Regions from separate parts of the Companilactobacillus sp. FL22-1 genome, predicted to be linked through region 1. Evidence: predicted binding sites of a transcription regulator. Region 1 holds the regulator's gene; each other region holds the start of a gene.
The links. The regulator LexA, encoded in region 1, represses DNA repair genes until DNA is damaged. The targets are predictions, from matches to a motif close to CNAACANNTGTTNG.
Positions count from the first base shown of each region.

Region 2: a site for LexA is predicted at 1,917-1,930, ahead of ACG72T_RS00470 (ATP-dependent DNA helicase). Genes of this name have one in related genera too.
Region 3: a site for LexA is predicted at 2,085-2,098, ahead of uvrC (excinuclease ABC subunit UvrC). Genes of this name have one in related genera too.

Region 1 is NZ_JBINJY010000002.1:127,831-131,040, forward strand. It holds gene rplS (50S ribosomal protein L19) at 1-262, shown strand, start outside; gene ACG72T_RS02145 (Gfo/Idh/MocA family protein) at 424-1,407, shown strand; gene lexA (transcriptional repressor LexA) at 1,490-2,113, opposite strand; gene ACG72T_RS02155 (DUF896 domain-containing protein) at 2,208-2,450, shown strand; gene ACG72T_RS02160 (YneF family protein) at 2,513-2,734, shown strand; gene purE (5-(carboxyamino)imidazole ribonucleotide mutase) at 2,972-3,210, shown strand, end outside.
Region 2 is NZ_JBINJY010000001.1:104,648-107,857, forward strand. It holds gene ACG72T_RS00470 (ATP-dependent DNA helicase) at 1-1,884, opposite strand, end outside; gene ACG72T_RS00475 (TetR/AcrR family transcriptional regulator) at 2,024-2,578, shown strand; gene ACG72T_RS00480 (methyltransferase domain-containing protein) at 2,650-3,210, opposite strand, start outside.
Region 3 is NZ_JBINJY010000004.1:1,253-4,462, forward strand. It holds gene map (type I methionyl aminopeptidase) at 1-184, opposite strand, end outside; gene uvrC (excinuclease ABC subunit UvrC) at 198-2,015, opposite strand; gene ACG72T_RS03985 (hypothetical protein) at 2,228-2,788, shown strand; gene ACG72T_RS03990 (SPJ_0845 family protein) at 2,861-3,013, shown strand; gene ACG72T_RS03995 (hypothetical protein) at 3,193-3,210, opposite strand, start outside.

The DNA of each region.
Region 1 (3,210 bases):
GGTTGTTGAAGGTAGCCGCGAACGTATCCAATTATTCGAAGGTGTCGTTATTAAGAAGCATGGTACTGGTATCAGTGCTACTTATACTGTTCGTAAGATGAGTAACGGTGTTGGTGTTGAAAGAACATTCCCGCTAAACACACCTCGTGTAGAACAAATTGAAGTTATCAGACATGGTCGTGTACGTCGTAGCAAGCTTTACTACTTACGTGCTCGTACAGGTAAGGCTGCTCGTATTAAAGAACGTCGTCGTGACATCTAATTAATACTTGAGCTTTAAAAACCGTTTTCTCAAATTTGAGAAGACGGTTTTTTCTTAGGAATTTTTTTAATTTCAATTACCATTTAGTATATTTGCCCCTAAAAGATTTCTGAAGGTGTTTTAATGGATTAAAAATTAAAACAACGAGGAGCACTCTACGAATGAAATTAGCAATTATTGGGTCAGGGAACATCGTGCATGATTTTTTGACCATCACTAAGGACTTGCCTGATACCGAATTAACTGCATTGATAGGGACGCAAAGAAGTTTGGACGTGTTGCATCAATTGAAGCTTAAATATCACATTGGCGCAATTTACACCGATTTTGATACAGCTTTAGCAGATGGAGGGTTCGATACAGTCTATATTGCGGTACCGAATTTTTTACACTTCAGTTTTGCTAAAAAAGCTTTGGAACATGGCAAGAATGTCATCGTTGAAAAGCCCTTTACGGTAAAATTGTCAGAGTTTGAAATTCTCAAGCAAATCGCCCAAGATAAGCAGTTATTTTTGTTAGAGGCGATCACCAATCAATATTTGCAAAATTATCTTGATTTAAAGCAGAAATTACCACAGATCGGTGATATGAAATTGATTGAAAGCAATTATTCGCAGTATTCCACTCGTTACGACGATTTTTTAGCGGGACAGATCTTACCGGCGTTTGATGCTAAAAAAGGTGGCGGCGCACTGTTAGACTTAAATATCTATAATATCCATTTCATTGTCGGTTTATTAGGGCGTCCTAAACAAGTCAAATATCTGCCCAATATTGCTCGAGGTGTTGATACTTCTGGGATTCTTTTGATGGACTACGACAATTGTAAGGCAGTTGCTATTGGTGCGAAAGATTCTGTCGTCCCTAAGCGTCAAACTAGCCTTCAAGGAAGTCTAGGGTCGATTATTGTCAACGGTCCCACTAATCGATTAGAGTCATTTGATATTTACGACAATCAAAAACAATTAGTTGAACATGTCGATAATAAAGTTTATCCTCATCGAATGTATCAAGAATTCGTTGCTTTTGAAAAAATCATCCGTGAGCAAGATTTTCTTCAAGTAAGACAACGCCTACAACAGAGTGAAAGCGTCATGTTTGTGGTGGAGGAAGCTTTGAAGTCAGTGAATTTGAATCTTGATTAAAAAAATCCCAGTCAGTTAACTAGTTAGTTAACAACTGGAATTTCTTTAGTTAGGAATTGGGAATATCAATTCTCTATTTGGATTAGAAGATTTGTGAACGATATAAGCCCACAACTTTACCAAGAATTTCGACTGAATCTAGAATAATTGGGTCCATTGTGTCATTTTCCGGTTGTAAGCGATAGTGACCATTCTCTTGGTAGAATCTCTTACATGTAGCTTCGATGTCTTCCGTCATGGCAATGATGATCTCACCATTGTTAGCTGAACTTTGTTCGTGGACGATTACATGATCGCCATCATAGATACCAGCGTTGATCATACTTTCTCCGTGGATCTCTAGCATGAACAATTCGCCAGAATCACGATTTAAGTCTGGTGGGATAGGGAAGTATCCATCAGGGTTACGTTCTGCGGTAATTGGTTGACCAGCAGCAACGGCACCCAAGATCGGAATCTGTTTTGATTTGACGCCAATCGAGTTCAAACCTGCGCCAGTTAATTCAATAGCGCGAGGTTTGGTAGGGTCACGTTGGATGTAACCTTTTTTCTCAAGACGTGAGAGATGACCATGGACCGTTGATGTTGATGACAAATCTACAGCTTCGCAGATTTCTCTGACAGTGGGCGGATATCCATGTTCATCTAAATAATCATAAATGCATTGTAAAATTTGTGACTGTTTAGAGCCTTCAGCTTTTGACATTAGAACACCTCATTGTTAATATCTTAAATAGATTGTATCAAAATTTGAATACAAGTTCAAACAAGTGTTCGATTGTATTGGGGAGTAATGAAAAATGAAAGAACAAGACGAATTACTTAAAAAGATCAATGAATTAGCCCACAAGGCCAAAAACGGTACGATTACCAAAGAAGAAGAGGACCAACAAGCCCAATTGCGAAAGGAATATTTGAAGAACTTTCGGGCTGCTTTCAAGTCACAAATCGAAATGCTGCAAGTTTACGATAAAGACGGAAAAGAAGTCACTCCAGAAAAAGTTCGCGAAATTCAACGAAAAAAAGGATTGCGTGACGATTAGGCTTTCAATTAGTTAACTTTTTTTGTAATATTAATAAGTGTATGGAAAGGGTGAGAACATAAATGGGTACAACAATAGTCGTTGGCGTGATAGCTTTACTAGTCGGTCTAGTCGGCGGTTTCTTCATCGCTAGATGGTACATGAAGAAATACTTCCAAGACAATCCGCCAATCAGTGCAGATATGATCAGACAAATGATGGCTCAAATGGGCCAAAAGCCTTCACAAAAGAAGCTTAATCAATTAATGAATACTATGAAGAATTCACAAAAGAATAATAAATAGTCAGATCATTTGAGCGATATGTATATTTTAATATGCATATCGCTTATTTTTTTTGCCAAAAAATAAACATGTCTTTAAAATACGAACTATTTAATTTTTAAATATATAAAAAACTGTATGAAAACGTAAAATACGAACAATAATTAAAAAAATAAGAATAAAATGCGTTTTTAGCATTGAAAGAAAAATGATTCCTTGATAGAATTTGGTTACCAGAGCAGAAAGGTGGAAAAAGAAATGCACGATGTAGCAATAGTTATGGGATCAATTTCTGACCTGAAAGTCATGCAGAACACGATTGATGTTTTGAATGAGTTGGGTGTTAGTTTTGAAACAAAAGTTATTTCGGCACACAGGATGCCGCATGAGATGTTAGATTTTGCCAATCAGGCTGATAAACATTTTCAAGTAATCATAGCTGGAGCTGGTGGTGCTGCCCACTTGCCAGGAATGATAGCTTCTTCAACAAGCTTGCC
Region 2 (3,210 bases), on a different contig from region 1:
AGTTTCAAAAGCGGTCTGAATTTGTTTCAAATAGCTGTAAGAAGGAAAGAAGCACAAGTAATTACCAAGTTTACCATCAAGCATTTGCTTGAGACTTTCCACAATACTATCCTGACTGAACGGACGCTGCTTATAAGTCGTTTGAATATACTGGGTGATCAAAATCTCCTGATTTTCAATGGGGAATGGCGATGGCAATCGGTAAGCTAGACTGTTATCAATCCCACCTAAAACACTCTGATAATAATCCATTGGCGATAAGGTTGCTGAAAACAAGACCGCACCCAGACCTAAATTAAGCGATTCATCTATAAAATGACTAGGATCTAAGCAAAGCTGTTTAACTATGAGATGCTTGTCCTCTATAACGATTCTAGTCTTATAGCTGTCGTTATATAACGCTCCAATCTTAACAAAGGTTAGAGCTTCAAAAAAATAGTCTTTCACATCGTCTAAAAATGCCGAATTTTTTTGTTCCGCCATCCAATCACTAACAAAATCATCAAACTTACCGAGCGCCTTTAGTAGTTCTAAAGGTGCATCACTTGAGATTTGCTCTTCCTTATCAAGTTCTTTGAGCGATCGTTTGATCTGATTAAAAACTCGGCGAACCTTTTTTAACTGCTTTTGAAAATCAGCACTTGCCTTCGTTTCAATAGCTTTGGCCTGCTTTAATAATTTAGCAATTGCTTGATCACTGATCGTGGCCGAATACATATCCCGCGAACGACTCACTAAATTGTGAACTTCATCGATCAAGAAAAAGTTGTCCGTATCTTTTTCCACAAAGAAACGTTGCAAGTAAACCAGTGGATCAAATAAGTAGTTGTAATCACAAATAATCAAGTCGCAAAACAAAGAAGCATCTAAGGAAAATTCAAATGGATCAACCATATGTTTTCGTGCGTATCTTTCAACCACCGAACGTGTAATAGCATCTTCATTCGTCAACAAGTCTGCCAAAGCCGGTTTCAAGCGGTCATAATAGCCTACCATATAAGGATTTTCTTCCGGTGGAACGTCGATTTCTTCAGGAAAACGAATTTTATCTTTGGCCGTCAAAGTCATACTTTTGATTTTTAATCCGTGATTGGCCATTAAAGTAACCGTCTCTTCAGCCACATGGCGCGTACTTTGCTTAGCAGTTAAATAAAACAGTCGTTGAATCTTCTCTTCGCCCATAGCCTTAATTGCTGGAAAAAGGGTTGAAATCGTCTTACCAGTACCAGTCGGTGCTTCCACAAATAATCTTTTTTTGAGCACGATAGTTTTATACACGGCCGCCGCTAATTCATGTTGGCCAGTTCGAAATTTTGGAAAAGGAAACGCCAATTGTTTGATAGATTCATTGCGCGTTTTTCGTAACTTTGCTCTAAGAACTAACCAATATTCGTACTCGTCGATCAATTCTTGAAAAAATTTCGTCAAGCTAGCCCGATTCAATACTTGATCATTAGTCGTTACGGCTTCGTTATTCACTTGAAAATAAGTCAGACGCAAGGTAACTTCATCAAATTCTGGATGGTCTTGTAAGATGATATAACCATAAACTTTGACCTGAGCCCAATACAATTCTAGGGTGTTATCGCTTAAATCTTCATAAGCTTGCTCTGAAGTTTTGATTTCTTCAATCGTTATTTTGTCAGCTTGGGCAGTGATGCCATCGGCTCTACCAGAGATCAGGTATTGCGTATCATTCATAGTAACAGCCGTCTTTAAATAAACTTCACTTTGATAATTTACGTCTTTTGAACGCAACTTTTGGAGATGACGATGGATTCGGGCTCCATTTTGCGCCGTGTTCTGACTGTTCTTAACCTCAATGAGGTCTCCGCTACGCAGAACGAATTCTACCAATTGACGAATTCCAATCTTAGTCGTCATGACTTACCTCCCAAATTACTAAGTTACATTGTAAAACATGTGTTCGACTTTGTCTGTAATCATTTCTTTTTCGGTGACGTTTTCACTAGAAACTTATATAATTATATGTATCACACGATTGAGCAGGGAGGGACGCAAAATGACCAAAGACACGAAACGGATTTTACGTGAAGCCTTGTGTACCACACTCCACCACAAAAATATCGATCAAATTACAGTTAAAGATATTGTGACGGAATGCCATCTGACTCGACAGACCTTTTACAATCATTTCTCTGATATTTATGAGTTAGTTGAATATTCCGCTAGTCTAGAAGCTAAAGAGATTCTTGAGCGGACTGCTAACTACGAACACTGGCAGGAAGGTTTTTATCAGATCATGCTCTTAACTAAAAAAAATCAAAAGATCACCAAGAATACTTATCAATCTGCCTATCGCGACGTTATGCTCAAATATCTTTTTAAAGTACTATACAGTTATGTGATAAACATTGTGGAAAAGCAAGCTGTCGGTTTGAACGTTGAACAACGTCACAAGAATTTCATCGCCCATTTTTACAGTTTGGCTTTCATTTCACTGATTTTCGATTGGTTCCGTCATGATATGAAAGAAGATCCTCAAGAACTGGTTAATGAGATCGAAGTATTAATCGGCGGAGATTTCAAAAGCGCTTTACATAAATATGCAAATTAAGAGCCATCTAAACCTCAAGACAAGGGTTAGATGGCTCTTTGCAATTTTAAGCAATTATTAAAAAATTATTCTTACTTCATTTTTCCTACTAAGATGGTGGCACCAACAGTTATTTCAGAAACTGGGCTCCAATCGATCAGGCTGTTATCCACATTAAATAATAACGGCGTCATACCGATAAAAGCTGCCCTTTGCGCTTCGGAAACTGAGTACGTCTTAGTGGCATCAATCTGATCGACCAGTTGATAGTGCTCTTGGAAGTAATCCAACACCTTTTGATTGGAATAACTGGCTTGTTGCAGTTGATCTTGAGCTTGTTTTCGCAATTCCTGGACATGATATTGGTTGGGAATAACTTTGAGCACAAATCCTCCCGGTTGAAGAATTCGATTAAACTCGTTGTAATTGGCTGGCGAAAAGATATCCACAATCCCATCAATCACTTGGTCTTGAATTGGTAAGTGAGCTAAATCTCCGACAAACCACTGCACAGGTGTATTGACACCTTTAGCTGCTAATTGAATTGAATCTTTAGAAATATCAAAGGCTAAGACCTTTCGGCCCTCTAACGTAGCCATCTTTTTGGAATAATAGCCTTCTCCACAGCCGACATCTAAAATACTGGTCAAGTT
Region 3 (3,210 bases), on a different contig from region 1:
CTTCAAACCCTTTTTCTGAAGGAGTTGCTCCATGGGCTTCAATGTAGTCGTTGGCGAACTCTTCAATCGAATAGGCGGAAATACCAGGTTTGATGATATCTCTTAAACCTAAATGAACTCCAGCTAAAATCTTGCCGGATTCACGCATTCCCTCAATCTCTCGTTCTGACTTTAATGTGATCATTAAATCTCTCCCTCTATCCTTTGTGATACTTTTTGTGAAAATCAGTACTTGCTAACGTAATTTTAATCGTCTGAGCCGTTGTCTTAGGAATACCTAAGTCAGTCAATTGCTCTATGGAAGCTTCTTTCATCTTCTTGACAGAACCAAATTTCTTTAATAATTTTGTCCTAGTCTTGGGCCCTACGCCTTGAATATTATCCAATTGTGACGACAAAGCATTCTTACTTCTGGTCTTACGATGGAAAGTAATAGCAAAGCGATGCACTTCATCTTGAATTCTTTGTAATAAGTAAAAGCCTTGACTCTTACGGTCGAGCGGTACTTCCACACCATCTTCTCCCACGATCAAATGTGAAGTATTATGGTGATCATCTTTGACCATTCCGGCCACAGGTATATCGATTCCCAGTTCATTGACTAAAACGTCCATCACAGCACGCAATTCAATGATACCACCATCCATTAGAATTAAATCTGGTAATGGCGACTTTTCTTTCAGCAAACGTGAATAACGTCGATAGATCACTTCTCGAGTATTGGCAGCTTCATCTGCTCCCGATTGATGCTCAACTTCACCTTTGATTTTATACTTCCGGTAACCACTCTTTTCAGGACGGCCATCTTTAAACATTACCATCGCAGAAACGGGATTGGTCCCTTGAATATGCGAATGGTCAAACGATTCAATAATATGACCATAAGGCAAGTCTAAAGCTTCAAAAATTTGCTTCTGGGCACCATAAGTTTGACGATTATCTAACTCCATCAAGCGGAATTTCTCTTGCAAAACTAATTTTGAGTTTTCTGCGGCCATATCCATCAAGTCTTTTTTCTGACCACGTTGCGGTGTTCGGAAAGGAATATTCAAAACTTGAGAAAGCGTCTTTTTATCCAAATTATCTGGAACTAAGATCTCTTTTGGTAAAACTTGGTTCCGGCGATTATAGAATTGCAAAATATAGGTCGATAATTCTTCTTCTGGCGTATTAATACAGGCAAAAACTTTCTTCTCTCGTTTCATTAAACGGGCTTGTCGAATAAAGAAAACTTGAATGGAAATCCAACCTTTTTCGACATAGTAATTAAAGATATCTCGCGGTGTACTATCATTAGAAATGATCTTTTGTTTCTCAACCGTAGTCTCGATATATTTGATCTGGTCACGCAATTCAGCTGCACGTTCGAACTCCATTTTTTTTGAGGCTGTTTCCATTCGCCGTTCTAGTTGATGCTTGATTTCACCAACATTGCCGCCTAGAAACTTCTTGATTTTTTCAATTTGTTTATCATATTTTTCTTGAGGAACAGTTTGGAAACAAGCTCCTAAACATTGTCCCATATGGTAATACAAACAAGGTCTACCTAAATGTCCCTGACAGCGACGCAATGGATAGACTTTTTGTAAGAAATTTAGAGTATTTGATGCAGCCCAAACATTTGGATAAGGTCCAAAATAATAGGCTCCATCTTTTTTGATCAAACCGGTGATCTCCATCTTAGGATCACGCTCGTTAGTGATTTTTATATAAGGATAGCCGGTCCCTCGTTTTAGTTTGATGTTGTAATAAGGTTGATGTTTCTGGATCAAAGTTATTTCCAACAAAAAGGCTTCTTTATCATTGGAAGTAATGATCGTCTCAAAGTCACGGATTTCCGAAACTAGTCGTGCTGTCTTACCTTCATGAGAACTCTTAAAATAAGACCGAACCCGATTCTTAAGATTTTTAGCTTTTCCAACGTAAATTATTTTAGAGTTGATATCTTTCATTAGATAACAACCCGGACGAGGTGGCAGCAGGCTTAGTTTATGTTCTATATATTCAGTCGCCAACAATAAACCTCCCTTTTAATTCAGACTCTGTTAATCATAAGTTATTCTTACTAATTGTCAACTTATATGCAACCATATGTTCTATTATACTTTTCTTTCATTAGAATGGTCTGCTAAAAAGATTATTGCTGATTGTTTGACAATTATTTTTCACCCTTTATGATTGGTTTTGTAAAATTAAATTAAATAAAATCAATCGGAGGTATCGTCATATGAGTCAAAAATATATCGCAGAGATCGTACCATTAAACGCCGAGTTTATCGGCAGCAGTGCTCACGGATCAGCTGAGTTTACTGTTGAAGAGAACAATTTGCACATTAAGATCGAAATGTTTGATACACCAAAGAACACCCAGCATTGGGAACATTTCCATGGTTTTCAGAATGGCCAAGATGCTCAAATTGCTACAATGAGTCAAGACGTAAATCACGACGGCTTAGTCGATTTGCCAGAAACTGAAGCGGTCTCAGGTACAACTATGGTGCCTTTCGACAATGCTCCAGAAAAAATCGATGTTCCAAATGATAATTATCCCGTCTCTGATGAGAACGGTCATTTTGCCTATGAAAAAGACGTTCCTTTGGATCAGTTACAATCTCAATTCAAGTCAGTTTTTGGAACAGACAAATTGGACTTAGATAAGAGAGTAGTCTATGTTCATGGTGTTCCTCAATCACTTGAGCTACCTGCTTCCGTAGGTGGCGTAGTTGGCAATTATGATGCTCATGTGACTTTGCCTATTGCTACTGGTAAAATTAAAAAAGTTAACTAAAAATTGCCTTTTGTGCACTTAGGTTCTATAATATAGTTAATTAAAAATGAAACTTGAAAGGGGCTGGTACCGATGGGCCTAACAGTGAAACGTGAAAGTAATTTTGGCAGTTTATTTGATAAGTTTGCCTCTCTTCCCGATGATGTAAAAGAAAACGTAAAACGCGTAGATTCTGCCGATAAGAAATCTTCAAAAGATCAAAAGAATCTGAAAGATAAAAAATAATTTCTCTTGTTTAATGTCACTTTGTTTAAAAGTGGAAGCCATTTATTTTTACTATTTCTTCAAAAAGAATCCTTTGAATTAGAAAAGCCTAGAACTCAATTGTCCTAGGCTTTTTTGGTATCTAAGTTAAATCGTGTTGGTAGAAAAGCGCTACCCAAATGATAAACTGTTGACCCTGTTTACAACTCATCTTCGTC